Regions from separate parts of the Amycolatopsis sp. cmx-11-32 genome, predicted to be linked through region 2. Evidence: riboswitches for the same ligand, from Rfam matches in the RefSeq annotation. Region 2 holds a riboswitch; each other region holds the start of a gene.

Region 1 (9,488 bases), on a different contig from region 2:
CGCGTGCCGGAACCGCTCCTCCGCCTTGTGGGTGTTGGCGAAGTAGATCCCCGGCCGGGATCCGTCGACCGCGGGCCACATGTAGTACGCGGCGGGAGCACCGGGCGCGGATTCGGCGGGGACCGGCTCGACCTTCCACGGCTGCGGCGGGATCCGGCCGAACCACTTCGGCGCCTCGGCTTCGGCCCTGGTGATGGCCGCGCGGGCGGAGTCGAGCATTTCGTCGGCGCTGGACCAGCGCAGGGCCGGGTCGGTGCGGAGCTTGGCGAAGATCTCGGCGAGGTCGGTGGTGCCGAACACGCGGGAGCCGTACTCGCGGTACTCGGCGGCGAGGTTCGCGATCACGTCGAGCCCGGTCTGGTGCAGCTCACGCGGGGTGCGAACGGTCGTGGTGTGCATCTCGGCGAGCAGGGCGTAGACGCGCTCGCCGTCGGGCAGCCAGCAGACGCCGGGCTTGTCCTCGGGACGGCCGTGCGGCGCGATCTCCTTCGCGAGCACCTCGCGGTACTCGGCGATCGCAGGCCGGACGGCGTCGTTCAGCAGGGCGGCGCGGCGGGTCTCGAAGTCGTCGTCGGGCGCGGGCTGGCGCAGCAGCGGGTCGGCCGACGGGTCGGCGAGATGCCGGTCGAGGTACGCGACGGTGGCGTCGACCAGGTAAGCGACCGGGACCAGGCCGCGGGCGACACCGTCACGATGGCGCTGGGCGGCCTGCCGCAGGTACTCGGGGATGGCGGCGATCCGCCCGAGATGCGCCTCCGCCTGCGCGTCCGTCCCGACCGACATCATCGGCAGCACGGTGAGCACCTCGGCGGCGGGCGAGATGAACAGGTCGCTGACGGTGAACTCGACGAACCGCGAGTCCAGCAGCGCGATCTTCGCCCGAGCTACCGCGATCAGGACGTCACGGGTGGTCTTCTCCTCCGCGCTCAATCCGTCGGTGCCGATGGCCTCGGCCCGCTCCACGAAACCGGACAGTTTCGCGCGGAAGGCGTCTCCCGCGGCCTCGCTGAGATCGGTGAGTCCGGACGATTCCGGACGAAAGCCCTGCAAAGCGGGCGTGACCGGCTCGGCGTCGAAGAGGGCTTCGATGAACTCGTCGGCGAGGGCGGAGACTTCGCTCATGTTTCTTCCCCAGTGATCGGTGGAGGCGGTATCCCCGACCCTAATGGAGACCACGTCCTACCGAAGCCGGGTTTTGCGGCACCCGGACGGCCTCTCCCGCGGTGCCGGGGCCGAGGCGGTAGCGTTCCCGGACGTGGCCGTGACCGATCCCGTGGATACCCGCCTGCTCGCCGCCCTCGCGGAGCTGGGCAAGGCGGCCGTGCACGAACTCGCGGCAAAGGTCGGCATGGACCCGCGTGAGGTCGCATACCGCCTGGTCGCCCTCTCGGGAAGCGGGTTGCCGCTGCTCGTGGGCGTGGAAAGTGACCCGAACGGGCTACGCGCCGCCATCGCCGCCTCTCCGCCTTCCTGGGCACAGCAGCAGCCCCAGCAGCGTCCGCCTGCTCAGGGGTCCGTCCAGGGCACCCCATCAGGGCCGTACAACGTCCAGGGGACGCCTTCGGGTCCGTACAACGTGCACGGAACGCCTTCGGGCCGCTACCCCGGCCCGCCGTCCACCCCGGTGCGCCAGCCGATGGCACCGATGGCGCCGCCCCAGCAGCGTCCGCCCGCCCCGCCGCAGCAGTTCGCGCCCCCGATGGCGCCCGCCGACCCGGTGATGAGCACGTGGGGCGTCCCGCAGACCGCGTCCTGGGCCCGCGGCGACGAACAGCAAGTCACGCCGCGGCAGGTGCCGGAGGGCAAGAAGGGCCGGACCGGCGACGTCATGGAGACCCACGGCCTGGAGGGCGAGCAGCTCGCCGTCCAGCTGCTCGAGGTCCAGGACCCGGCGGACTACCTGTTCAGCGCGGCAGGCTACTCGCTGGAGGCCGGGGAACGGTCGGTCGTGGTGCACACCGAGATCACCAACCGCGGGAACACCCCGTTCGTCTCACTGCCGGACAACTACCTCGAACTGCTCACCGCGGACGGCAAGCCGATCACGAAGGCACCGGTCTCCCTGACCTCGCGGCCGCCGCACAAGATCGGCGTCCGGCCGGGCGAGACCCTCGGCGGTCACACCGTCTACGTGCTGCCGGACGCCACCCGGGTGGTCGCCGTGCGCTGGTCGCCCCGGCCGGAACCCGACGAGCGCACGCTGACCTGGTCGATCGACGACTAGTTCTCGTCCTGCAGGATGCGCAGCGCGTTGGCCAGGTCGTCCGGGTACTCCGACTCGAACTCGACCCAGCGCCCGTCGGACGGATGCGCGAAGCCGAGCGTCTTCGCGTGCAGCCACTGCCGGGAAAGCCCGAGTTTGCGCGCCAGCACCGGGTCCGCGCCGTAGGTCAGGTCGCCGACACACGGGTGCTTGAGCGCCGAGAAGTGCACGCGGATCTGGTGCGTGCGGCCGGTCTCCAGTTTGATCTGGGCCAGCGAAGCGGCGCGGAAGGCCTCGACGACCTCGTAGTGCGTGACGCTGGGCCGTCCGCCCTGTACGACGGCGAACTTGTAGTCGTGCCGGGGGTGCCGGTCGATCGGCGCGTCGATGGTGCCGCGCGTCGGATCCGGGTGACCCTGGACGATGGCGTGGTAGCCCTTGTCGACGGTGCGTTCCTTGAACGCCCGCTTCAGCACGGTGTACGCGTGCTCGCTCTTGGCCACGACCATCACGCCGGTGGTGCCTGCGTCCAGCCGGTGCACGACACCCTGGCGTTCGGCCGCGCCCGAGGTCGCGATCCGCAGTCCGGCGGCGGCGAGCCCGCCGACGACGGTCGGCCCGGTCCAGCCGGGGCTCGGATGCACGGCGACGCCGACCGGCTTCGAGATCACCACGATGTCATCGTCGTCGTGCAGGATCTTCATGCCGTCGACGTGTTCCGCGACGACCTCGATGGGCGAAGCCGGATCGGGAAGGGTCACTTCGAGCAGTCCACCGGCGGCCAGCCGGTCCGACTTCCCGGCGGGCCTGCCGTCGAGCAGGATCTCGCCGGATTCGGCCAGTTCCGCCACGACCGTGCGGGAAAGTCCCAGTAGTTTCGCCAGACCCGCGTCGACACGCATTCCGTCGAGCCCGTCGGGAACGGGCAGCATACGCGCGCTCATTCGGTTGCCGCTTTCTTCTTGTCCTTTGTAGACGATCCGTCGTAGTCCTTGCCTAGCAAGGAAAGAGTCACGATGAGCACTCCGCCGACGCAGATCGCGGAGTCGGCGACGTTGAAGATCGCCCAGCCCTGCCCGTTCGGCGCGAACGCGGAGATCATGTCGACCACGTGGCCCTGCAGCGGGCCCGGCGCGCGGAAGATCCGGTCGGTCAGGTTGCCGAGCGCGCCCGCCAGCACGAGGCCGAGGCCGATCGCCCAGCCGACCGAGCGCAGCCGCCGCGCCAGCCAGCTGATGGCGACCACGACCGCGGCCGCGACCAGCGCGAGCACCCAGGTCAGCCCGGTCGCCATCGAGAAGGCGGCGCCGGGGTTGCGCACGAGCTGGAAGTACACCAGCCCGTCGAGGAACTCGACCGGCTGCTTGCCCTCCAGCGTGGACACGGCGATCTGCTTGGCGAGGAGGTCGATCCCCCACAGCACCGCGGCGACGACGAACACCACGGCGACGCGCTTCTTGGGCAGCGGCGGCGACGGTGGCGCGGTTTCGGGCTCAGTACTCACTCACCCATTGTCCACTGAGCGTGCTCAGGTCTCCTCGGCGGCCGTCTTCGGCCTGCTCAGCAGCGCCGTGAACGCCCCGGCCAGCGCGACCAGCGACGACAGCACTAACGCGAGCTGTCCTTGGGCGAGCACCACCGCGCAGAGCACGAACGCCGCGGCCACGACCAGTACCAGCACGCTGCGGTCCAGCCAGGCGAGCAGGATCAGCCCCAGTGTCAGCAGGACCGCGCTCCGCGCGTCGCCGTCCATGTCGAGTTCCCAGTAGCCGACCAGATCCGCCAGCACGATGGCGACCAGGCCGCCGAGGGCGATCGCGAGGATCCTCCACCACCGCACGGGCTTCGTCCGCCAGGCATAGAACAGCACCGTGCCGAGGTAGACCGCGAGCACGGCGAACAGCCAGTTGTCCAGCCGGCTCATGCCGACGACCGAGACGGCGGACGCGGCCTCCCGGCTCATCTCCACGCCGTACAGGTTCTGGTAGTAACCCTGTTCGCCGCGGGGCGGGTAGCCCATCCAGCCCCCGGAGCGGCGCGGATCCCCGGCCAGCGCCACCACGATCAGCTGTGCGAATCCCAGCAACGCCAGCGGAAACCAGTAACGCGGTCGCTCGTTCCCCATGCGGGGTGAGGGTAGTGGGTCAGGCGCAGAACGGGGGCAGCTCCCGCGGATCGTTCTCCGGCACCCAGCGGCCCTCCGGCTTCTCGTACTGCCAGCGGGCGCCGCGGGCGACGATCTGACGCAGCGCCAGGACGACCCGGTCCACATGTTCGGTGGTGCTGCCGAGGCCAAGGCTGACCCGGACGGCCTGCTGGCCGGTCGAACCGGCGGCGGAGATCAGCCGCTTGGTGGCGATGTGCGCGCAGAACGCGCCGTCCCGCACGCCGATGCCGTACTCCGCGGACAGGACCGCGGCGAGCCAGCCCGGTTCGAAGCCGTCGACGACGAAGCTGAGCGTGCCGACCCGGTCGACCGGCGCGTCGAACAGCCGCAGTTCGGCGAAACCGGGGATGGCGGCGAGCCCACGCCGCAGCCGCGTCAGCAGTTCGTCTTCGTGGGCGACGATCGCGTCCCAGTTCCCGGAAAGCGTCTCGCAGGCGACACCGAGCGCGTAGACGCCGACGGTGTTGGGGGAACCGGCTTCGTGCCGCTCGGCGCCGGCGTTCCAGACCACGCCGAAGTCTTCGGAGTCGCGGGTGACGAGCTTCGTCGCGCCGCCACCGGCGAGGTACGGCTGGGCGGCACGCAGCCAGTCGGCGCGGCCGATCAGCGCACCGGCACCGAAAGGCGCGTACAGCTTGTGGCCAGACAGCGCGATGTAGTCGACGTCCAGTTTGCGCACGGAGATCTTGCGGTGCGGCGCGAGCTGCGCGGCGTCGAGCGCGATCCGGGCGCCATGTCGTCGCGCGACGGCGGCGATCTCCTTGACCGGCAACAGTTCCCCGGTCACGTTGGACGCGCCGGTGATGACGACCAGCCGCGAGCCCTGCGGGCAGTCGGCGAGCGCTTCGTCCACCGCGGACACCGCGGCGAGGCGGGTGCGGGGCGTCTCGATCCGGCGGACGTTCGGACCCTTCCACGGCAGCAGCGCGGCGTGGTGGTCGGTGTCGAACACGACGACCGACGTGTGCTTCGGCAGGCTGCGCGCGAGAAGGTTGAAGGAATCGGTGGTGTTGCGGGTGAACACGACGGTGTCGGTCGACCGCGCGTCGACGAAGTTCCGCAGGCTTCCCCGCGTGCGCTCGTAAAGCTTGGTGGAGACCTGCGACGCGAATCCGGCGCCGCGGTGGACGCTGGCGTACCAGGGCAAGAATTCGTCGACCGCGTCACGCACCTTGTCCAGACAGGGAGCGCTCGCCGCGTGATCGAGGTTGGCGTACCCGATGTCGCCCCCGGTGACCAGCGGGACCCGCAGATCGGCGCACGCGACCGTCGGGATTTCGTGTGTGACAACGGTTTCCGCGATAGTGGCGGGGGTGCTGGTGCGTTCGAGAGCGAGTGTCATCGTCATCCTCCGGGCCAGGGGACCCCGACGAGGATCCCGCGCTTGCCCGTCGCACCACGCGACGAGCCAGGTCCTCACCCGGGGCACCCCACCGCGGAAGGAGGGTTGCCGGTCAGCTAGCCGGGGCTTGACGCTGACACTCGTGACCTACGAACGAAGTTAGCCGATGCACCGGCGATCAAGCCACCCCTTGCCCGCATGGTGAGACGCCGGTCACGCATTCCGCAACCGAGGAGAACCCCCGCAATTAGTCCTCTAGTTGCGATAGATGCATGTGCAAGTACCGCAACTAGAGGACGAAACGCGGGAGGTCAGACGCGGAATCGGCCGGGCAGGGGAATGGTCGAACGGGACGAGACCTCGGTCGCCGTACCCGAGTACTGATCGGTGCCCGCGGTGAACTGCCAGCCGCCGAAGATCTTGCGGTCGACGGCCTCGCCGTGGGCGTCGGCGACCTTGGTCGAGAGCTCGTCGTAGGACACGCCGTTCCAGTTGCCAGCGCCGACACCGAAGTCGCGCGAGTCGCCACCCTTGACGGTGGCTGTGGGCAGGGTCCACAGGGTGAAGTGCACGTGGGCGCCGGTACTGCGGCCACCACAGGGCAGCGCGTTTCCGGTCAGGCCGAGGGCGTCGCCCGGGACGACCCGCTGGCCGTCGGTGACCGAAATGTCCTCCATGTGGTAGTACCCGGTCCGCCAGCCACTCGCGTGGTCGATGGTCACCCAGTCGCCCCCGTCGCAGTGCTGAACTCGGACGGTGCCCGCCAGCGGCGCACGCACGGTCTTGTTCCCAGGACTGAAGTCGATGGCGTTTTTCACGCCGGAGGTGCCGTTGTCCGAGTGAATTCCCGCCGAGTAGACCGACTGACCCGTGTCGAACGGCAATCCGAACGCGGGAAACGCGCCGGCCGCGGAGGCTACCGGAGCGGAGAGAACCACCCCGACGAGTGCAGCCGCAGCCCCCAGAACGGCGAACCGTGCAGGAAGTTTCGTCACCTTGCGTACTCCTTAACCCGTGACACTCACCCATTCGATGGAGTCAATTGCGGGAAAGGTAGTCCAAAAGGGGGACGAAGAGGAAGAAGTTTCTGAGATCAACCGACGAACAGCTGGTGCCGGTTCGTGACCTATTGGCCGGATTCGCCCTTCCACCTGGCGAGGCGACCGGCCCGGTCGACGGCACGGAGCCGTCGTTCGGCCGCGTCACGCGCGTCGGAGGTGGTCACGACGAGTAACTGATCGCGTTCCTGGAGCCGGGTGTTCTTGTTCGGCGTGAAGCCGGTGCCGTCCCGGACGAGCAGGCTGATCGTCGCCCCGACCGGAAGCCGCAGTTCGGCCAGGTAGACGCCGTGCATCTTCGACCCGGAGTTGATCCGGACCTGCAGGAGTTCGGCACCCATCTCATCGAGTGGCGCGGAGTCGACGTCGATTTCGTGCGCTTCGGTGTGCTGAGCCAGCCCGAGCACTCTCGCGAGCGGGGTCAGCGTCGCCCCCTGAAGCAGGGTCAGCACGATGACCAGCACGAACACCGCGTCGACCAGCTCCTGCGCGCCGGGCACGCCGGACGACAGCGGGATCAGTGCGAGCACGATCGGGACCGCCCCGCGTAACCCCGCCCAGGACAGGAACACCTGTTCTCGCCACGGGATCTTGAACGGCAGTGCCGACAGCACCACTGACAGCGGCCGGGCGAGCAACAGCACGACCGCGCCCGCGACCAGGCCCTGGACCAGGCTCTCGAAGATCCTGCTCGGCGATGCGAACAGGCCGAGCAGCACGAACAGCCCGATCTGCGCGAGCCAGCCGAGCCCTTCGGCGAAGGACAGTGTGTCCGACCGGTGCGGCAGCTTCGAATTCCCCAGCACCAGGGCGGCGACGTAGGTGGCGAGCAGGCCCGACGCGTGAGCCAGCTGCCCACTCGAGTACGCCACGACGCAGACCGCGACCGTGGCCAGCGGATACAGACCGGTGGCGGGAAGCGCCGCCCGGCGCAGCGCGAACGCCCCGCCCCAGCCGAAGGCCAAGCCGATCACCAGCCCGGCGCCGAGTTCGTAGACGACCAGCAGCGGCAGCGACCAGTCAACGGTCGTGCCCTCGGCGAGGACGACGACGGCGATGTAGGCCGGGGCGTCGTTGATCCCCGACTCGATCTCCAGCGCACCGACGAGCCGCTTCCCGATCCCCGCCGATCTCAGCACCGAGAAGACCGCGGCGGCGTCGGTCGACGCGAGCACCGCGCCCCACAGCAACGCCATCCGCCAATCCAGGCCCAGCAACCAATGCAGGGCCGCGCCGGTGACCGCGATACTCACCACGACGGCCACTGTGGACAGTGCGATTCCAATGCCCAGCGAGGGTTTCACGGCCGTCCACCGGGTGGTGAGACCACCTTCGGACAGGATCATCACCAGTGCGGCGAGGCCGAGCGACTGGGTGAGTTCAGGGTTGTCGTACTGGATGCCGAACCCGGCTTCGCCGAGCAGGACCCCCATCCCCAGGTAGAGCAGCAGCGAGGGAAGGCCGACCTTGATCGACACCCGGACGGCGATCACGGCGACGAGGAGAACCGCGCCACCGGTACCCAAGATGAACGGGAGCTGTTCCATGTCGCCTCCCGTCCGGCCGCCGTGAGGCCTCCAGAATAGTGAGGCGGTGATCGTCACACCTTCGTGCACCGCCGACGGCGAGCCGAACGGACTGTGTTACAGACTGTCCTTTACGGACTCCGCAGGGCCATCAGGTCGACACCTAGTTCCGCGAAGGGTTTCGCCGCCGCGGGCAGGACCTTCACCGCTCGGTTGCCCTCACGCGACAACCAGCCGGCACTCACTCCGTGGGACAGTAACGCCGCGGGGACCCGGCCCGCCAAATGATCACGGCGGACTGTCCAATCCAGACAGTCGCGGAGCATCGGACGGCGGCTATCGGCGATCTCCACCCCGAGTGTGCCGAGCACGTCGCGCCCGCGACCGGTCAACGTCAGGCCGTCGGCCTCGTCGATCAGCCCGGCGGCGAGCATCCCGTCCCGCAGCGCGACCCCGACCGTCCCGGCGAGGTGGTCGTAGCAGGTCCGGGCGAACTCGAGCCGCTTCACCCGGACCGACGACCGCAGCCCCTTCACCGGGCGGTGTTCGGCGTGCTGCGCCAATTGCTCGATCAGCTCCGCCACCCGGGGATCGGCGATCCGGACGTAGCTGTGCCGCCCCTGTTTGACCCGGACGACGAACCCGGCCTCGGTCAGCTTCGTCACGTGCTCGCTCGCCGTCGACGCGGCCACTTCGGCCGCTCCGGCCAGCTCGGTCACCGTCCAGGCACGCCCGTCGAGCAGCGCGAGGCACATCGACGCGCGGCTCGGATCGGCGAGCACGGCCGCGACCTCGGCCAAGGCGATCGTTTCCATGCGCTCACCGTAGAAGACCCACGGTTCGGCACGGACCGAAATATCAGCCCGCCAGGAACCTCGCCGCCAGCTGGACCGCGGGTTCGGAGTCGTTGGCGCCTTCGAGCATGACGGCGAACGCGACGTCTCCCCGGTAGCCGACGAACCAGCCGTTGGCGTCGGCACCCGAGCCGAACTGCGCGGTCCCGGTCTTGCCGAAGACGTTTCCGCTGCCCTTCAACGCCTTCGCGGTCCCCGTCGTGCAGACCTCGCGCATCATCGCCCGGACCTGGTTCAGCACCCCGGCAGGCGGGGCCTGGTAGCCGGCGTTGACGTTGGTCTCCAATCCCTGCCACAGCTTCGGCACCACCGGTTTCCCCGTCGCGACCGTGGCGGCC
Region 2 (9,488 bases):
CCGCCCGTTCGATATCGGTCGGGTACAGGTTCCGGCCACCCATGATGATGACGTCCTTACGACGACCGCAGATCACGATCATGCCGTCGATCAGGTAGCCGAGGTCACCGGTGAGCAGCCAGCCGCTCTCGTCCTGTGTCGCGACCGGACCCTCCATGGTCAGGTACCCCGGCGTCACGGCCTCGCCGCGCAGACGGATTTCTCCGACCTGGCGCTCGCCGAGCACAGTGCCCTTGTCATCGACGATCTCGGCCTCGAGCCCGTCGAGGGGCGGCCCGAGCACCGCGAAGGAACGGACGTCGTCGGTGCCGCGCCTCGGGTCATCCTCGGGCACCGGCACCGCACGGTTGTCCGCCTCTAGCGCCTCGGCTTCGACGACGTCCAGCGTCAGTCCGGTGAACAGCGGAGCAAACGAAACCGCAAGAGTCGCCTCCGCCATGCCATACGCCGGAAAGACGCATTCGGCAGGCATCTTGAACCGCGCTCCCGCCTCGACGAAGGTCTGCACCGCTGTTTCATCGATCGGCTCGGCGCCGTTCAGCGCGATCCGAAGCTTCGAGAGGTCGTAAGTGTTGTCGTCCTCTTCCCGAGCCATCCGCCTGCCCACGATCGCGTAGGCGAAGTTCGGCGCGGCCGTGGTCGTGCCGTTGTACTTGCTGATCAGCTGCGGCCAGATCAACGGGCCCGACAAAAACTCGAGCGGCGTGATCTTGACGAGTTCGACACCGAACGTCATCGGGACCGTCAGGAAACCGACCATCCCCATGTCGTGGAAGGTGGGCAACCACGAAACCATCACATCGACGTCAAAGTCGAACTCGGCGCGATCGACCATCGCCTTGACGTTCGAATACAGGTTTCCGTAGGTGATCTGAACGGCCTTCGGATCGGCCGTCGACCCACTGGTCAGCTGTAGGAGCGCCGTGTCGGATTCGCCCGTCGGAACTGGCTCCGCCAGCGGTTCGGCCTCGAGCAACTCAGTGATCACCTGGAAGGCGATGCCGTGCTCGGTGAGCACCGGCGCCAGCTGGTCGAACGGCTCACCGAGCAGGACCAGATCGGACCCGATCATCCGCAGCACGCGAACGGTGTCCTCGGCCCACTCGGCGAGGTCGGTGCGCTGGGTGGGCTGGTGCAGCATCGTCACGCTGCCACCGGCGAGCCACACCGCCTGCACCGTCGGCGCGATCAGCGACGGCGCCGCCGCCAGGACCGCCACCGCCTTGCCGGACTCGAGCCCGGCGAGCACCAGGCCCCCGGCGACCCGCTTCGCCTGCTCGTGAATCTCAGCCCAGGTCCGCCGAACCGGCTCCTTGGGCTCCCCCGTGACCATTCCTCGCTGCTGACCTCGCCCCGCCGCGGTGGCGACGAGCGTGTCCACGAACCGACTCATGCGCGTCACAGTACTGTCCGCCCTTGGAACACCCGCTCGCCGTCGAGTGAACTCACTCGATCGCTTCGGAGGTCTCGAGCCACTGGGCCTCGACCTCCTCCTTCTCCGTTTCAACGGCTTTCAGTTCAGTGTTCAACTCGATGAGCTTCGTCGGGTCGGTCGCCGCCACGAGCAGCGCCGCGTGCAGCTTCTTTTCCTTGGCGTGCAACTGGTCGAGCTTGCGCTCGAGGCGGGACAGTTCCTTCTGTGCCGCCCGCTGCTCCGCGGCACTCTTCTTGAGCTCGGAGGACTGCCCGCTGCCCGACTTCCGGTCGGCACCGGCCTGCTCCAGGCTCTTGACCCGCCGGTCGAGGTACTCCTCGATGCCGCCCGGGAGGTGGGTCACGTGTCCGTCCCCGAACAAGGCGACGATCGTGTCGCAAACGCGTTCCACCAGGTACCGGTCGTGCGAAACGACGACGAGGCTGCCCGGCCACGAATCGAGCAGGTCTTCCAGCTGCTGCAAAGTGTCGATATCGAGATCGTTCGTCGGTTCGTCGAGCAGCAGCACGTTGGGCTCGGCCATCAGAAGCCGGCACAGCTGCAGGCGGCGCCGCTCACCACCGGAAAGGTCTTCGACCGGAGTCCACTGCCTGGACGCGGGGAACCCCAGCTTTTCGGCCAGCTGCGACGCGGAGAGCTCCTGTTTGCCGAATACGACCCTTCCGGAGACCTCTTCGATCGCCTGCAGGACGCGCAGATCACCCGGCAGATCGTCGAGCTCCTGCCGTAGGTGCGCGAGGCTGACCGTCTTCCCCTGGATACGGCGCCCCGTCTCGGGCTCTTTGTCCCCGCCGAGCAGCTTCAGCAGCGTCGTCTTGCCGGATCCGTTGACGCCGACCAGGCCGATCCGATCGCCTGGCCCGATCCGCCAGGTGACGTGATCGAGCAGAGTGCGGTCACCGACGGTCAAAGTTGCGTCCTCGACCTCCAGCACGGTTTTCCCCAGCCGTCGGCGGGCGAACGCCTGCAGCTCGACTGAATCACGTGGCTCCGGCACGTCGGAGATCAGTGCCTCCGCCGCCTCGACGCGGTAGCGCGGCTTCGAAGTCCTGGCCTGCGGACCGCGACGCAGCCACGCGAGCTCCTTGCGGGCCAGGTTCTGCCGCTTCTCCTCGGCCGTCGCCGCGAGCCTCGCCCGCTCGGCCCGGGCGAAGATCCAGTCCGCGTACCCACCTTCGTACTGCTCGACGCGACCGTTGGAGACCTCCCAGGTCACGCTCGCGACCGTGTCGAGGAACCACCGGTCGTGGGTGACGACCACGACCGCGATCCTGCGGTTGAGCAGGTGATCCGCGAGCCAGCGCACACCTTCGACGTCGAGATGGTTGGTAGGCTCGTCGAGGACCACGAGGTCGAGTTCACCGGTGAGAGCCGCCGCCAATGCGACACGGCGGCGTTCGCCACCGGACAGGTTCGCCGTCGACGTTTCGACACCGAGAGCAGTGATCCCCAGACCATCCATAATGGACCTGACCCGCGCGTCAGCGGCCCACTCATGTTCGGCGCCGTAGCGCTCCAGCACGACGTCTCCGACTGTGCTGCCGACCGGGAGTTCGGTTCGCTGGGTGACCACGGCCATCCGCAAGCCACGGACTTGACTCACCCGTCCCGTATCCGGCTCGCTGATCCCCGCGAGGACCTCCAGCAGCGTCGTCTTCCCGCCCCCGTTGAGACCGACGACGCCAATGCGCTGCCCCTCCGCAACGCCGAGCGAAACACCGTCGAGCAGCGGGCGCACCCCGAAGGACTTGCTCACCGACTCCAGGTTGACCAAGTTGGCCATGCCTCAGCCGATCCTTTCCAAAAAGCTTGCACCACAACGAATTAGTCGACGTCCATTTCGGACATCCTCACGCGTGTACTCGAGGCGGAGCCGGCCGCGGCGCATCGTCTCCGCCTACCAGCTTGGCGCCGGGAACCGGCCCGTGTGCGACACGCACCGTGCGACAGACCCCCGCACCGGACAGCTCCGCGGCGACCTCGACTGCAGACTGGGCATCCGCGCACAGAAAAGCGCAGGTCGGCCCAGACCCGGACACGGTGCCGGCGAGCGCACCCGCGTTGACTCCCGCCCGCAACGTGCGACGCAGCCCGGGACGCAACGAGACGGCGGCCGCCTGCAGGTCATTGCCGAGAAGCAGTGCCAGCTGCCGCGGGTCACCGGACGCCAGCGCCTCGACCACCGGAGTATGCGAACCGATCCGAGGCGGACTGCCCTCTTCACGCAACCTGTCCAGTTCTCCGAACACCCGAGGGGTCGAAAGACCACGCTGATCGAACGCCAGAACCCAATGGAACGTGTGCCTCGACAACACCGGCACAAGTTGCTCGCCTCGGCCGGTACCCAACGCTGTCCCACCGTAAAGGGCGAAAGGAACATCGCTCCCGAGCTTGGCGGCGATACCCGCCAGTTCGTCTCGGGAGATGTCGAGCTTCCAAAGTGACGCGAGCCCCACCAGGGTCGCGGCCGCGTCAGCGCTGCCCCCGGCCATCCCGCCGGCTACGGGGATGCCTTTGCGAAGCACCACTCGGACCTTGGACTCGCCGTCGGCCTTGCCGACGTGGGCCGCCAGCGCCTGCGCCGCCTTCCACGCGAGGTTGTTGGCCCCGGTCGGTACGGAACCTTCTCCTTCGCCATAGACCTCGACGCCCGGGTCCTCGGTGACCGCCACGGTCACCTCGTCAGTGAGCGAAAGCGCCTGGAACACGGTCACCAGCTCGTGGTAGCCGTCCGGGCGTACGTCACCGACCGACAAGTGCAGGTTGACCTTGGCGGGAACCCTGACGGTTACTGGGGGCGGTACGACGGCGAGCACGAGTCAAGCCTACGTGGCCGCTCCACTTGTGCTGCCACCAGGAGAAAGAGAACAGGACGAGTCAGACACGAAAGGGCCGCCCTGGACGGATTTCGTCCTGAGCGGCCCGGTCGTGGAGGAGTCAGGCAGCGACGCCCTGCGGCCCGCGGACCGGGTGGGTCACGTGGCCACCGCGTTCGGCGATCCAGGCGAGCGCGGCATCCGCGCGCTCACCGCGCACACCGAGACGGAACCTGCCGACCGGCGTGTCGCCGATCCGGGTCAGGCCGCCCCCGATGGTGGCGAGTTCGACGTCGAAGCGACCGGCGGCCTCAGGCAGCAGCGCACCGACCGATGCGAAACCGACAAGCACGACGTCCACCGCGCGGTCGTACTTCGACGTCTGCGCCCGTCCGGTCTCGATCGAGGGCAGCAGCGCCTGCGCGGTCCGGCTGGTCGGGTCGGAGACCAGGTCGAGCACGGTTCCACGTTCGATGATCGCCCCAGCCTCAAGAACCGCGACGTCGTCGCAGACACGGCGGACCACACCGGCATCAGGAGTGGTGAGCAGCACGGTGACTCCGAGCTCGGCGCGCGCGCGGTCGAGCACGGTCAGGACCGCGCCGGACTCTTCGGGCTGCACACCGGCGGTCGGGTCGTCAGCCAAGAGCACGGACGGCCCGGCTGCCAGAGCCTTGGCGATGGCCACTCGGCGCAGCTGCCCCTCGGTCAGATCACCCGGCCGCTGCCCCGCTCGCGGGGTGAGTCCGACCAGATCGAGCAGGTTGCCGACCCGGTTACGGCGCTGCGGCCCGTCGAGGCCGAGCTGTTCGAGCGGCGACGCGATGTTGCCGGCGATGGTGCGCTCGGCGAGCAACTCCGGCTTGGTGCTCACGACACCGACCTGCCGACGGATCTCCCGCAGGCGGCGGCCGTCAAGGGTCCCGGTGTTCAGGCCGTCGAGGCGGACCACGCCCCGGTCCGGGCGCTCCTGAAGTCCGATGCAACGAGCGAGGGTCGACTTGCCGGAGCCGGCCGGACCGACGACTCCGAACAACGAGCCTGCTTGGATGTCCACGCTGACATCGCGCAGGGCGACGACGGGATTTCCGTTGAGGGGAAAGGACTTGGACAGGTTTTCGACAGTGATCACGAAGGGCTCCATGCAAAGGGGGCGCTGCTTCTTTCGAGCGCGCCAACCGTCACCGAGTGACCGTCCAGAACGGACGGGCTTCAGAGGTAAGGGAAAGACTCAGGCAGTAACGGTGGAGCGTCGACACGCACTTACCGTGCGGCGACCTTCATCGACGACGCGTCGCCTGGTCAGCAGGAGCGGGTGGGTGACCCTGTTCATTAGGCACAGCCTCCATCGGTCCTGGCGGTAGCACCTGCCCTGTTGAGGGTGGTTGCTGCGACTTCGGCGAGCCAGGTCTCTCAGTCGCTCGGGATGGCTCACTGAGTAAAACCGATCCCACTAGATGAAAGCAAGCGCGTAGGCGCAGATCACACGTCTGGTCGTGTCCATAATACAGGATTTGCTGTCCGCATCCTGAGACCACGGCTGAGGTCTCAGGATCGCGTCAGGCCGCTGCCTGCTAAGACAGGTTGGACCAGACGGATCGAGAAGAGGATTTACGCTGTCGTGCTGACCTCAGCCGAGACTCGCCCGCGCGGCGCCGGTCACACCTGCGACGGCGATCAGTCAGTCGCTGCCGCGATACGGGCGAACTGGTGAACATCCAACTGTTCACCGCGGGTCTTGGGGTCGATACCCGCCTTTTCGAGCAACTCCCCCGCACGTTCGGCGGAACCGGCCCATGACGCCAAAGCCGCCCGCAGCGTTTTTCGCCGCTGCGAGAAAGCGGCATCGACCACGGCGAACAGCCGCTTCCTCTCCACGGACGACACCACTTCGCCTCGCTCGAAAGCGACGAGGGCTGAATCCACGTTCGGAACAGGCCAGAACACCGAGCGAGGTACCGCGGCGACCTTACGTGTCTTCCCGTACCACGCGAGCTTGACGCTGGGCACTCCGTAAGTCCGACTGCCAGGGCCGGCCGCCATCCGGTCGGCGACTTCGGTCTGGACCATTACGAGACCACTGGTCAACGAGGGCAGCTCGGCGAGCAGATGCAGCACAACAGGAACGGCGACGTTGTACGGCAGATTCGCGACGAGCGCCGTCGGCCGTTGAGGCAGGTCGTCCACCGTGATCCGTAGAGCGTCCGCTCCGACAACCGTCAGCCTTTCGGCCCCACCGCGTTCGGCCACGGTGTTCGGGAGCCGCCCGGCCAGTACGGGGTCTATTTCGACCGCGACGACCTCGGCACCGGTCGCGAGCAGCCCGAGTGTCAGCGAGCCAAGCCCCGGCCCGACTTCCAGCACGACGTCACCTTCGCCGACTGCCGAAATGTCGACGATCCGGCGCACCGTGTTGGGATCGTGCACGAAATTCTGGCCGAGCTTCTTGGTCGGCCGTACGTCCAGCTCGGCCGCCAGCGCCCTGATCTCCGCAGGCCCGAGCAATTCAGTCACTCGACGATCGTAGCCAGCCTTCGTAAGCCGCGATTGGCCGGTGGACGACCACCCCAGCCCCAGTCGGCCCCGAGGACAGCGCCAGCCTCCGCTTGGCCGCAACTCGCTCGCGCCATCCTCACGGATTCTCCCAGCTGACCCGTGTCATACGCCAGGGTGATCGGTGCAGGTTCACATCGCCGGAGCGTGATCAACGTGCACCCGATCGATACCGTGCATTCGTTCGACTCAACCTCGACAATCGAGGGATGACCAGCACAAACATTCCCAAGGCCTTCCCGCTGAATCTGCCGGAAGGTGACGCCGATCTGCTTCTCGACGAGTTGCAGACACGGCTACGCGAAGGGCGACGCCTGGTCGCCGAAGTCGGCCAGATCCTGGCCGAGATCGAGTCACGCGGTGTCCGAGACCTCTTCGGATACAACTCGATCGCCGTCTTCTACGAGCACGTGGCCCGGGTTCCCCGAGCCGAAGCGAAGAAGGTGACGGCTCGAGCACTCGCACTCAACTCGAGACGCGCGCGCGACGGGACCTCGACTCCACCCGTCGCGCCTTTGACCGGAGCCGCGGCCGTCACAGGCGCATTGGCCGAGGGCAGCATCGACCGAATCGTCACGGTTCTGCGGAGACTCCCAGAGCACATCGCCGCGAACGTCCGACTCGACGCCGAGAGGGACCTGGTCGATCTCGCCAGCGTCGCGAGACCGCGCGACGTGACGATGGCTGGAACCGACGTGCTCGCACGTCTCAACCCAGATGGGAACGACACCGAGGACCCCAACCCGAAGACCCGGCGAAGCGAGTTCTGGTTGCGTCAGAAACGCACTGGCCGTTGGGACATGCGCGGCGACCTCGATCCCGAGACAGGCGCCCGCCTGAACGCGCTTCTAGTCCCACTCGCGCATCCGGTCCCGAACGGAGAAGCCGACACCCGCACTCCGGCGGAGAGACGCGGCGACGCTTTCACAGAAATCGTCGGCGTTGCGGAAGCCGGCCCGGATATCCCTTTGCCTCGGCAGAGGCAGGAGCCGGTCGCTGAGCGGCCGCAGCCCGCGAAGCCCACCGAGAAGCCGACGGACCAACCCACGACCGGCCAAACACGGAATGAGAGCCAGCAAAGCCAGCACCGCGACGACAGCAGCGTGCGAGCAGAGACCGCCGCTGAACGATCTAGGGCCGCGACCCACCTAAGGTCTCCGCGCTGGTGGTCACGGCGGCCGAGATTCGGCGCTACACAGCCTCAGCTGCCCAAGACGGCCTGAAGGCCACCTTGTGGGCAGTTAGAAAACCCACACGATGACCTTCAGGGGGGAGGGAGAACGATCTGGCGGTCAGGCCTTCTTGCCACAGTGCGGCCAGGCGCCGTAGCCACCGCGGCTGTCGCGGAGCTTCTCAGCGACAGCGATCTGCTGGGCCTTGCTGGCCTGGTGCGGGTAAGCGGCGTACTGCGAGCCACCGTAGGCATCCCAGGTGCTCTTGTTGAACTGCAGGCCACCGTAGTAGCCGTTGCCGGTGTTGGCGGCCCAGTTACCGGTCGACTCGCACTGCGCGATGCGGTCCCAGGCGCCGGCGTCACCGATGACCGGATCGGCGGGCTTCTTCGTACCGACCTTGACGATCTTAGGCTTGGCCTCGGTGATGACCTCTTCCGAGACCTTCTCGCGGCCGACCTCTTTGCCATTGCGCTTGGTGACCTTGTAGGTCACGGTCTTCTGGCCCGGGGTACCCGGGTCTTCGACCTTGGTCTTGCCCTTTTCGAGCTCCGGGTCGTCGACCTTCTGTTCGGGCGGTGCGATTTCCTCGTTCTGTTTGATCATGGTGACGCCGGTCCGGCTGACGTGGACCTCGGCACCGTCGACCAGCTTGACGTCGAGACCACCGATGGCCTCATCGTCCGGGCCGAGGGTCATCCGCAGCTCACCGAGGAATTCCTTGGTGGTGACCGAGTTGGTTTGAACCTTGCGCGGTTCGTTCGCGCCGTCATAGACGGTGACGTTCTTGAGGGTCTTGACCTCGACGGTGGCGCCCTCGAGCGGAAGTTCACCGTTCTGCGGCATCGAAGTCCAGGTACCGGACTTCGCGAGATCGGAACGGCCGAGCTGGTTCAGGGCTTCGCTGAGGTTGGTCGCGCGAACCCAGGATTCCTGCGATACGCCATCGACGACCAGATTGAGCTTGCGGCCACGCTCCAGCTTGATGACGCCGCCGTCGCCCACCGCGGCCTGAGGCGAGGGCGAGAGAGAGTCGTGCGCGCCGACCGAAAGACCGGCGTCTTCAAGGACTTCGCCGACCGTGTCGCCGAAACTGTGAACGGTCTGCTGCTGACCATCGATGTCGAGCGTGACGCTCTTGTTCATCGCGATCGCGGCCGCGCCGCCACCGCCGAGGGTGAGCAGTACCGCCATGACGGTTCCCTTGAGGAACCGCTTCTTCCAGACGCGGGTCGCGCTCGAGATGACCTCGTCCTTGGTCGCGGCCTTCATCGGCGCGCCCGCGGTGCGGTCCTCGGCCACTTCGTCCGGAATGACGATCGGCGGCAGCATGGTGGTCTCGGCGCTGATGAGGCGGATCAGCTCGTCGACGTCGACGTCGATCTCGGCCATCAAGGTGTCGGCGTCGGGACCGAGCGCGGCCAGGATGTCCTGGTGCGTGATGCGCGGGTCATCAGAGTAGTCCAGCTCGCCGTAGTGAGTGTCGCGGTCGAGCACGGCAACCGAACCGGC
Region 3 (9,488 bases), on a different contig from region 2:
CGCCTCTTCGTAGTCCAGCGACGCGTAGCCGCGCGTACGCGACTTCAGCGTGTCGAAGAAGTCGAAGATGATCTCACCCAGCGGCAGGTTGTACCGCAGTTCGACCCGGTCCTCGGACAGGTAATCCATGCCGAGCAGGGAACCGCGCTTGTTCTGGCACAGTTCCATGATCGTGCCGATGAACTCCGACGGCGCCAGGATGCTCACCTTGCTGACCGGCTCGAGCACCTTGTCGATCTTGTTCCCGGTCGGCCAGTCCGACGGGTTGGTCACGTGGATTTCCTTGCCGTCGTCGAGGACGACGTCGTAGACCACGTTGGGCGCGGTGGAGATCAGGTCGAGGCCGAACTCGCGCTCCAGCCGGTCGCGCGTGATCTCCAGGTGCAGCAGGCCGAGGAAACCGCAGCGGAAGCCGAAGCCGAGCGCGACGGACGTCTCCGGCTCGTAGTCCAGCGCGGCGTCGTTGAGCTGAAGCTTGTCCAGCGCCTCACGCAGCTCGGGGTAGTCCGAACCGTCCACCGGATACAGGCCGGAGTAGACCATCGGCTTCGGCTCGCGGTAGCCCGCGAGGGCCTCCTTCGCACCGTTGCGCTCGGAGGTCACGGTGTCGCCGACCTTGGACTGACGGACGTCCTTCACGCCGGTGATCAGGTAGCCGACCTCGCCGACACCGAGCCCCTTGCTGACCTTGGGCTCGGGCGAGATGATCCCGACCTCGAGGAGTTCGTGGGTGGCGCCGGTGGACATCATCTTGATCCGCTCGCGCGGGGTGATCTTGCCGTCGACGACCCTGATGTAGGTCACGACACCCCGGTAGGTGTCATACACCGAGTCGAAGATCATCGCCCTTGCCGGAGCGTCCGCGTCGCCCTGCGGGGCGGGCACCTGCTTCACGACCGCGTCGAGGAGCTCCCCGACCCCGACGCCGGTCTTCGCGGACACCCGCAGCACGTCCGACGGCTCGCAGCCGATGATGTGGGCGATCTCCGCGGCGTACTTGTCCGGGTCGGCGGACGGCAGGTCGATCTTGTTGAGCACCGGGATGACCTGGAGGTTGTTCTCCAGCGCGAGGTACAGGTTCGCGAGTGTCTGCGCCTCGATCCCCTGCGCGGCGTCGACCAGCAGAACCGCCCCTTCACACGCTTCGAGCGCGCGAGAGACCTCGTAGGTGAAGTCGACGTGGCCGGGGGTGTCGATCATGTGCAGGACGTGGTCCTGACCGTCGACCTTCCAGGGCAGGCGCACGTTCTGCGCCTTGATGGTGATCCCGCGTTCCCGCTCGATGTCCATCCGGTCGAGGTACTGAGCCCGCATGGCCCGTTCCTCGACCACGCCGGTGAGCTGCAGCATCCGGTCGGCCAGGGTCGACTTGCCGTGGTCGATGTGCGCGATGATGCAGAAGTTCCGGATGAGCTCCGGGGGCGTGAAGGTCGTGTCGGCGAACGTCGTCAACGGGTTTCCTCGCGAAGGTCGGGGTGTGCCAGCTCTATGGTCCCATGCCGCTCCGGGTGCGAGTGGGGGTCATCCCCGATGCGGCCTGTGTCACGCTGTGGTGCCCTCGAAGTATGAGTAATTCACTGACCCAGATGCTCGAGAACACGTTCGGCCATCCCAGGGGACTGCTCGGCCGGTTCGGTGGCCTGGCGATGGCGCACGGCAACGCTGCCACCGAACTTCGCGTCGTCGAACTGGCGTCGATCGAGTCCGGCGAAACAGCCCTCATCGTGGGCACTGGCCCCGGTGTCGGCCTGGAGGCCGCGGCCGAACACGCGGGCCGGGTGATCGGCGTCGACCCGTCCCCCGAGATGCTCGCCCGCTCCCGCCGCCGGTGCGGCGACAAGGTCGAGCTGCGGCGCGGCACCGCGGACTCCACGGGTGAGCCGGACGAAGGTGTCGACGTGATCCTGACCGTCAACAACGTGCAGCTGTGGGAGAACCGGGCGGCCGGGTTCGACGAACTGTTCCGCGTGCTGCGGCCGGGCGGCAGGCTGCTGCTCTCCGCGCACGAGAAGTGGCTGCCGGTGTCCCGGCACGAGCTGGCCGACGAAGCGGCCGCGGCCGGCTTCACCGACTTACAGACCTGGACCTGGGACCCGCCGGGCTTCGGCGCCTCACTCGCCGCTCAGCTCCGCGCGGTCAAACCCGCCGCTTAGCGCGGGTCGGTGCGCAACGGATGCCCCCGCGGTACCTCGACCAGCACGATCCTGGTGCCGTCCGGATCCGCGATCCACGCTTCGTCCAGACCCCAGGGTTCACGACGCGCTCCGCGGACGGGTTCCAACCCCTTCGCGGCGAGTTCCTCGAGCGCCGCGGGCAGGTCCCGGACCTGGAGCCACAAGCCGACGTCGGGGGTCGGGCCGGTCTTCCCGGTACCGACGATCTCGATCGACCCGTTCCCGGCGAAGAACACCGTCCCGCCGGGGAACTCTTTGTCGATCGCCAGGCCAAGAGTGTCCCGATAGAACGCCGTCGACACGTCGGGGTCCTCCGGGTGGATCAGCACCCTGCTGCTCAGCACGTCCATGGATCAATCCCTACCGGATGGGTTCAGGCCATCGCAATCGCGGCGATGCCCGCCAGCACCACCGCCGACCCGGCCAGCCTGCGGGCGGCGTTCGACTCACCCAGGACCAGCCAGGCGGCCAGGCCGCCCAAAACGATGCTCAGCTCCCGCGCGGGTGCGACGAGGCTCACCGGGGCGATCTGGAGGGCGTAGAGGATCAGCAGGTAGGCGACCGGCGAGAGCAGGCCGACGATGAAGACTTCGCGCTTGTGCTCACGCCAGAGCCACGAGACCTCTTCGCGGTCCTTCAGCGCGTACGGCGTCATGAGCAGGCTCTGCACGATCGCGCCGGTCCCGAAGTAGACGATCAGCGGGACACCGAGACCGGTGACCGAATGCGCGTCCCACAGCGTGTAGGCGGCGATCGTGAGCCCGGTCAGGAGCCCGTACCCCACGCCTTTGCGGCGAGCGACACGGTCCGCGGCGTCGGCGTGGGCAGGTGCTCGCCCGGTACCGATGACCAGCACCCCGGCGACCACGAGGAACGCGCCCACCAGCCCGAGTGGCCCCGGCCGCTCACCGAGCAGCACGACGGCCGCGAGCACCGAGATCAACGGCCCGGTACCGCGGGCGACGGGATACACGACGGACAGATCCCCGACTGCGTAACCCCGCTGGAGGACGACCCCGTAGGTGACGTGGAACACGGCGGTGACCGCGGCCGCGAGCAGCCACGTCCACTGTGGACGTTGCGGCTCCACGGCCAGTGAGACCGCCATGGCGGGAGCGAGTAGGACCGCGGAGAGGCTGTAGTAGGCCCAGACGAACCGGGCTCCGCCGCGACGGATTCGTTTGGCGGCCAGGTTCCAGCCCGCGTGGATGACGGCGGCGATGATGACGAGGGACAGGGCGGTGACGTTCACTACGGACCTTTCATGTTTTCCGCGCACACGGAAAACATCGGTCCTCCAGGCTTTTGTCCCGTCAGATGAACGGTGGCGCCTCCAGCCCCGCCGATGGTGCCGCTCGGACCTGTCCCACCTGCCCTGATTGTGTGTTTCGCTGAACGGGCAGGCGACGGAACCCTAGGCACTACGCTCATCACCGTACCCCGAACACTCGTCCGGAGGCGGCCGCGATCCACCCTCGGACGACTGTTAAGCTTGCCCCTTCATCGCTGTGTGGCATTCCGTCATGGAGGAAACCCGCGCCGCTTTCACGAGCGCGCAGGGCCGGTCACAGCGCGGCGGTGAAACCACCGAGAGATTCAAGAGGAGCGCCCCCGTGGCCAACATCAAGTCGCAGATCAAGCGCATCACCACCAACGAGAAGGCGCGTCAGCGCAACCAGGCGATCCGGTCCTCGGTGAAGACCGCGATCCGCAAGTTCCGCGAGGCCGCCGACTCCGGCGACAAGGCCAAGGCGCTGGAACTGCAGAAAGACGCGGCCAAGAAGCTGGACAAGGCCGTGACCAAGGGCGTTCTCCACGCCAACCAGGCCGCCAACAAGAAGTCCTCGCTCGCGAAGCGCGCGAACTCTCTCTGATCGGCTTTCGAAGGGCCCCGGCGACGCGAGTCGCCGGGGCCCTTCGCCATGTTCAGCGGCTTGTGCCGTGGGCGGCGACGACTTCCAGGATGGCGCGTTCCAGTGCGTACTCCGGGTCTGCCGCGACACCCTTGACTTCGGCATTGAGCCGGGCGACGACCCGCATCGCGGTGGCGAGACCGTCCTGCCCCCAGCCGCGGGCCTGCCCCTGCGCCTTGCGCACCTTCCACGGCGGCATCCCCAGCTCACCCGCCATCTGGTTCGGGTTCCCGCGACCGGCGCCGGACACCCGCGCGATCGTCCGGACGGCGTCGGCGAGAGCGTCCGCGACCAGCACGTACGGAACACCCAGCTGCATCGCCCAGCGCAGCGACTCCAAAGCCGCCGCCATGTCCCCGGCGACGGCCTTCTCGGCGACAGCGAACCCGTTCACGTCCGCGCGGCCCCGGTGGTAGCGGCGGACCGCCTGCTCGTCGACCGTTCCCCCGGCGTCCGCGACGAGCTGTGTCGCGGCCGACGACAATTCGCGCAGATCCGAGCCGACGGCGTCGATCAACGCGAGCACGGCGGCACCGTCGATCTTCCCGCCGACCCGGCGGACCTCGTTACGGACAAAGGATTCCCGCTCGGCGGGCTTGGTCAGTTTCGGGCACTCGACGACCTCCGCCCCGGCCTTCTTCAAGGCCGCGGGAAGCGCCTTCGCAGCCTTGCTCCGACCGCCTCCGCTGTGCACGACGACGAGCACGATGCCGTCGGCGGGCGCCTTGACGTAAGCCATCACCCCGTCGGCGAGCTCCTGCGAGATGTCATGCGCGGATTCGAGGACGATCACCCTGCCCTCGGCGAACAGTGAGGGGCTGACCATCTCCGCGAGCGCGGGGACTGTGAGGTCCGACACCCTGATCCGGGTGAGGTCCGCCGTCGGATCGGCCGCTTTGGCCGCGTCCGAAGCGCCGCGGACGGCGCGTTCGATCAGCAGCTCTTCCTCACCGAGAACCAGGACCAGCGGCGATGGGGCGGAAGCTTGCGTCGTCACGGTGACGATCCTGCCACTCCTCCTCTCGTGTGCTTTGTCCGGTGATGTGTTCCGGGCACGGTGGCCCCACGCGAGGCCCATGTCGTACGGTGTTGGCGAGGCGACGCGATGACACGCGTGCCGACAATCGAATACCGCTCATCCAGAGGGGCAGAGGGAACGGCCCGATGAAGCCCCGGCAACCGGCGTCAGCCTGTCATCCCGCGATCGCGGGATAGCTGACGAACACGGTGCCAATTCCGGCCCGCCACGGCGGGGCAGATGAGGAAGGACCTCGCGATGACCGCAACCCTCGGCACGACCTCCACCACCAAGACCCCGGATCTCGGACCCGCCGTCGAACTGGTGTCGAAGGAAGAGGGACACCGGCAGCCGCTCGCCCCCGAGTTCGTTTCCGCGGAGGACTTCTCGCCGCTCGAGGTCGCCTACGACTTCGGCCGCGTGCGCCGCGAGGACATCGAAGCCGGGCCGAAAAACATCTGGCGCTACAAGAAGCTCCTTCCCGTTCCCTCGAACGTCGAAGAAATCCCCAACACCGAACCCGGCGCCACCCGGCTCATCCAGGCCGACAGGCTCGCGAAGGCGTTGGGCGTCAAGAAGGTCTGGGTCAAGGACGACACCGGCAACCCGACCCACTCGTTCAAGGACCGCGTGGTCGCCGTCGCGCTGGCCGCCGCACGCGAGTTCGGGTTCGACGTGCTCGCCTGTCCGTCGACCGGTAACCTGGCCAACGCGGTCGCCGCCGCGGCCGCCCGCGCCGGCTGGCGGTCGGTCGTGCTGATCCCGAAGACCCTCGAGCGCGCCAAGATCCTCACCACCGCCGTGTACGACGGTGACCTGATCGCGGTCGACGGCAACTACGACGATGTGAACCGGCTCGCCACCCAGCTCGCCGCCGAGCAGGAAAGCTGGGCGTTCGTCAACGTGAACGTCCGGCCCTACTACTCGGAAGGCTCCAAGACACTGGCCTTCGAGGTCGCCGAGCAGCTCGGCTGGCGGCTTCCCTCTCAGATCGTGGTGCCGATCGCCTCCGGTTCCCAGCTCACCAAGGTGGACAAGGGTTTCCGCGAGTTCGGACAGCTCGGCCTCGTCGACGAAACGCCGTACAAGGTGTTCGGCGCGCAGGCCACCGGCTGCTCCCCCGTCTCGGCGGCGTTCCGCGCGGGCCGCGACGTCGTCCAGCCGGTCAAGCCGGACACGATCGCCCGGTCGCTGGCGATCGGCAACCCGGCCGACGGCCCGTATGTCCTCGACGTGGTCAAGCGCACCGGTGGCTCGATCGAAGACGTCAGCGACGAAGAGGTCGTCGAAGGTATCCGGCTGCTCGCCCGCACCGAAGGCGTCTTCACCGAGACCGCCGGTGGGGTCACCGTGGCGACGGCCAAGAAGCTCATCGAGACCGGCAAACTCAACCCGGACGAGGAGATCGTCCTGCTGATCACCGGTGACGGCCTCAAGACGCTCGACGCCGTCGAGGACAAAATCGGCCCGAAAGCGACCGTCAGCGCGTCGGCCGACGCGGTCCGCGAGGCACTCGGCATCTGAGTTCCCGCCGGCCCGCCTCAAGAACGAGGCGGGCCGCGGGGCTCACCCCTGCGCACCAAGGCGAGGCCTCGCGCGTCGGCGACGACCGCGGTGTCGCCGTCCGTGTCCGTTCTGGCGATCGAGGCACCGACAGCCGCCAGGTTGTCCAAAGTGGACTTGTTCGGGTGACCATAGGTGTTTCCGGCACCGACACTCACCAACGCGGCCCGTGGCGCGACGGCGTTGAGGAAATCCGGTGCCGTGTAACGGCTTCCGTGGTGCGGAACCTTCAGGATCTCGGCACACAGATCGGTTCCCTCGGCCATCAGGTCCGCCTGCGCGGCGAGTTCGACGTCGCCGGTCAACAGTAACCGGCCCGCCGGCGTCCCGGCCCGCAGGACGACGGAGCCGTTGTTGATCACCGTGCCGTCTTGTTCGAGGACCGATCGTCGAGTGACATACCGCGGCCCCAGTACCTCCAGCGACAGCCCCGGCCAGTCCAGCCGTTGCCCGATCCCCAGTTCCAGCAAGGGAATTCCACGACGCGCGGTCTCGTCGGCGACCTTCCGCCACGCCCAGGCGGGAGCCCGGCCCGGGCCGACGGCGACCGCACCGACCGACCTGCCCTCGAAAACGGATTCGAGACCGCCGATGTGGTCGGCGTGCAGATGGCTCAGCACGATCAACGGCACACGGTCCACCCCGAGCCTGCTCAGGCATTCGTCGACCGGTCCCGGTTCCGGCCCGGTGTCGACCAGGACCGCCCTCCCCGGCTCGGCCGTGGCGAGGACGACGGCGTCACCCTGTCCGACATCGCAGGTGACAGCGCTCCACGAAGCCGGTGGCCACGCCGGGGCCAGCACCCGCACCGGCACGAAGACGAGGAGTCCGCCCGCCAAGGCGACCGCCAGCAGGATCCTGGTGTGACGCAGCCGGACGGTGACGAGCAAGACGACGAGCAGACCGGCTGCCAAAAGCCCGCCCCACCAGCCATCCGGCCAGTCCACGACCGCTCCCGGCGCGCGAGCGCCGTGGCGGGCAACGGTGATGAGCCAACTCGCCTCGGGTTCGGTCAGCCGGACCAACAGCCTGCCCGCCGACGGCCACCACGGTCCGACGACGGTGGCGAGCACGCCGAACACGGTGGCCGGGGCGACCACCGGGGCGGCGAGCACATTGGTCACCACCGAGACGAGACTGACCGCTCCCGCCATACCCGCGATGACCGGTGCCGTCATTACGAACGCGGCCAGCGGGACGGCCAGTCCCTCGGCGTAGCCGGACGGCACACCGCGGGCGACCAGCCACTCGGCCCACCGCGGGGCCAACAGGACCAGCCCCGCCGTGGCCAGCACCGAAAGGGCGAATCCAAAGTCGGCGGCCATCGCGGGATCGGCCACGACGAGCCCCGCCACCGCGAAGGCCATCGCGGGCAGCGCCGACCCCTTGCGCCCCAGGGCGAGCGCCAGCAACCCGACCGCCCCCATCACCCCGGCGCGGAGCACGCTGGGCGCGGGCCCGGCGAGGACCACGAAACCGGCGAGCCCCGCGGCGGCCGCGGCGGCGGACGTCCGCGGCCCGACCCGGAGCGCCCTTAGCAGAAGAAGGATCGAGCCGCAGACGATCGCCACATTCCCACCGCTCACGGCCATCAGATGGGACATGCCGGAGTCCGTGAACTCACGTTCGACCCTCGGGGACAACGTGCTCGTGTCCCCCACGACCAGTCCGGGCACGAGACCGGCCTGTTCCTCCGGGAGGACGGCGCACAGGCCCCGGAGCCCGGTGCGCAGCGATTCCGCGGCTCGCTGCCACCAGGGCGCCGGCCCGAGGGCTGACGGCGGTCCGCGCACCGAGAGGACCGCGACCGTGAGTTCGGCACCCTTGGCAGGCGCGAGCCGCCCGGAGGCGGTGACCTGCTGCCCGGGCAGCAGGTCCGCCCATCCCTCCGCGGGAGCGAGCAGGAGGATCCGGCCTGCCGAATCCACCGCCCGCTCATCGGCCACCACGGCGTCCACCGTCGCGGCGACGACCACCAGGCGGGTGCCTGCCTGGCGATCGGCGTATCCGGCGCCGCGGACCGGACGTGGCCGCTCGGTGACCACCACCCTCATGGTGGCCTCACTCCCCCGTACGGCGGCGGCACGGAGGTCGTCATGCTCGGCGGCCCGGATCCGCAGCGCCACCGGGCCCGCGGTGAGCACGCCGAGGACCGCCAGCGCACCCAGGCCCGCCACCCACCGGGACGCCTTCCGGTGGGCACGGACTCCGGCGGCTATCGCGAGCACCACGGCGGCCGCACCGCAGAGCATCGTGATCCACCAGCCGCCGAGCAGCCCGGAAAGGGTGCCCAGCCAGGCCGTCGCCGCGGCCGGTACGAGCCGCAGGTCCTGACCTCGCCACGACGCGGTGTCCACTTCGGACGGATCGGCGGACGGGTTCATCCGACGGACACCAACTCCCGGACTTTCTTGAATTTAGCTTCGCCGATCCCTTCTACGTCACGGAGTTGCTCGACCGTGGTGAACCCGCCGTGCCCGGACCGCCAGTCGACGATGCGTTTGGCCATCACTTCGCCGACCCCGGGCAGGGTGTCGAGTTGCTCGGCCGTGGCCGTGTTCAGGTCGAGCTTTCCCGGTGGTGTCCCAGGGCCCGCCGCGGCGGGCCCTGGGACACCGACGGCCACCTGTTCGCCGTCGGTGAGCCGCCTGGCCAGGTTCAGCCCGGTCAGATCCGTTCCGGGCTGTGCCCCACCGGCCGCCGTGAGGGCATCGGCGACCCGTGCGCCCGAAGGGATCGTGACCAGGCCTGGGTTGACCACCCGGCCGACGACGCTGACCACCAGAGGCGCCTTGGCCGCCGCGGCGGGGGCGTCTCCGG

Evidence for each region. Region 2 has a riboswitch for S-adenosylmethionine ahead of ACM6LR_RS13245 (methionine ABC transporter ATP-binding protein). Riboswitches for the same ligand answer to the same signal wherever they lie in the genome.
Region 1: it holds a riboswitch for S-adenosylmethionine, as region 2 does, so the genes downstream of both, ACM6LR_RS16860 (aminotransferase class V-fold PLP-dependent enzyme) here and ACM6LR_RS13245 (methionine ABC transporter ATP-binding protein) in region 2, are expected to answer to the same signal.
Region 3: it holds a riboswitch for S-adenosylmethionine, as region 2 does, so the genes downstream of both, thrC (threonine synthase) here and ACM6LR_RS13245 (methionine ABC transporter ATP-binding protein) in region 2, are expected to answer to the same signal.

The regions. Positions count from the first base shown of each region.
Region 1 covers NZ_JADNQN010000005.1:152,318-161,805, reverse strand. The annotation lists gene ACM6LR_RS16885 (DUF885 domain-containing protein) at 1-1,122, opposite strand, end outside; gene ACM6LR_RS16880 (AsnC family protein) at 1,256-2,224, shown strand; gene ACM6LR_RS16875 (RluA family pseudouridine synthase) at 2,221-3,147, opposite strand; gene lspA (signal peptidase II) at 3,144-3,707, opposite strand; gene ACM6LR_RS16865 (hypothetical protein) at 3,732-4,328, opposite strand; gene ACM6LR_RS16860 (aminotransferase class V-fold PLP-dependent enzyme) at 4,348-5,712, opposite strand; SAM riboswitch class IV at 5,746-5,860, opposite strand; gene ACM6LR_RS16855 (M23 family metallopeptidase) at 6,024-6,707, opposite strand; gene ACM6LR_RS16850 (potassium/proton antiporter) at 6,839-8,317, opposite strand; gene ACM6LR_RS16845 (ArsR/SmtB family transcription factor) at 8,428-9,111, opposite strand; gene ACM6LR_RS16840 (penicillin-binding transpeptidase domain-containing protein) at 9,155-9,488, opposite strand, start outside.
Region 2 covers NZ_JADNQN010000004.1:163,770-173,257, reverse strand. The annotation lists gene ACM6LR_RS13260 (fatty acyl-AMP ligase) at 1-1,393, opposite strand, end outside; gene ACM6LR_RS13255 (ATP-binding cassette domain-containing protein) at 1,446-3,218, opposite strand; gene ACM6LR_RS13250 (4-(cytidine 5'-diphospho)-2-C-methyl-D-erythritol kinase) at 3,286-4,251, opposite strand; gene ACM6LR_RS13245 (methionine ABC transporter ATP-binding protein) at 4,373-5,383, opposite strand; SAM riboswitch class I at 5,594-5,684, opposite strand; gene rsmA (16S rRNA (adenine(1518)-N(6)/adenine(1519)-N(6))-dimethyltransferase RsmA) at 5,929-6,765, opposite strand; gene ACM6LR_RS13235 (DUF222 domain-containing protein) at 7,014-8,027, shown strand; gene ACM6LR_RS13230 (transglycosylase family protein) at 8,097-9,473, opposite strand.
Region 3 covers NZ_JADNQN010000011.1:85,027-94,514, forward strand. The annotation lists gene lepA (translation elongation factor 4) at 1-1,452, opposite strand, end outside; gene ACM6LR_RS28725 (class I SAM-dependent methyltransferase) at 1,566-2,153, shown strand; gene ACM6LR_RS28730 (VOC family protein) at 2,150-2,524, opposite strand; gene ACM6LR_RS28735 (EamA family transporter) at 2,548-3,426, opposite strand; gene rpsT (30S ribosomal protein S20) at 3,788-4,048, shown strand; gene holA (DNA polymerase III subunit delta) at 4,101-5,084, opposite strand; SAM riboswitch class I at 5,220-5,352, shown strand; gene thrC (threonine synthase) at 5,364-6,629, shown strand; gene ACM6LR_RS28755 (ComEC/Rec2 family competence protein) at 6,647-9,052, opposite strand; gene ACM6LR_RS28760 (ComEA family DNA-binding protein) at 9,049-9,488, opposite strand, start outside.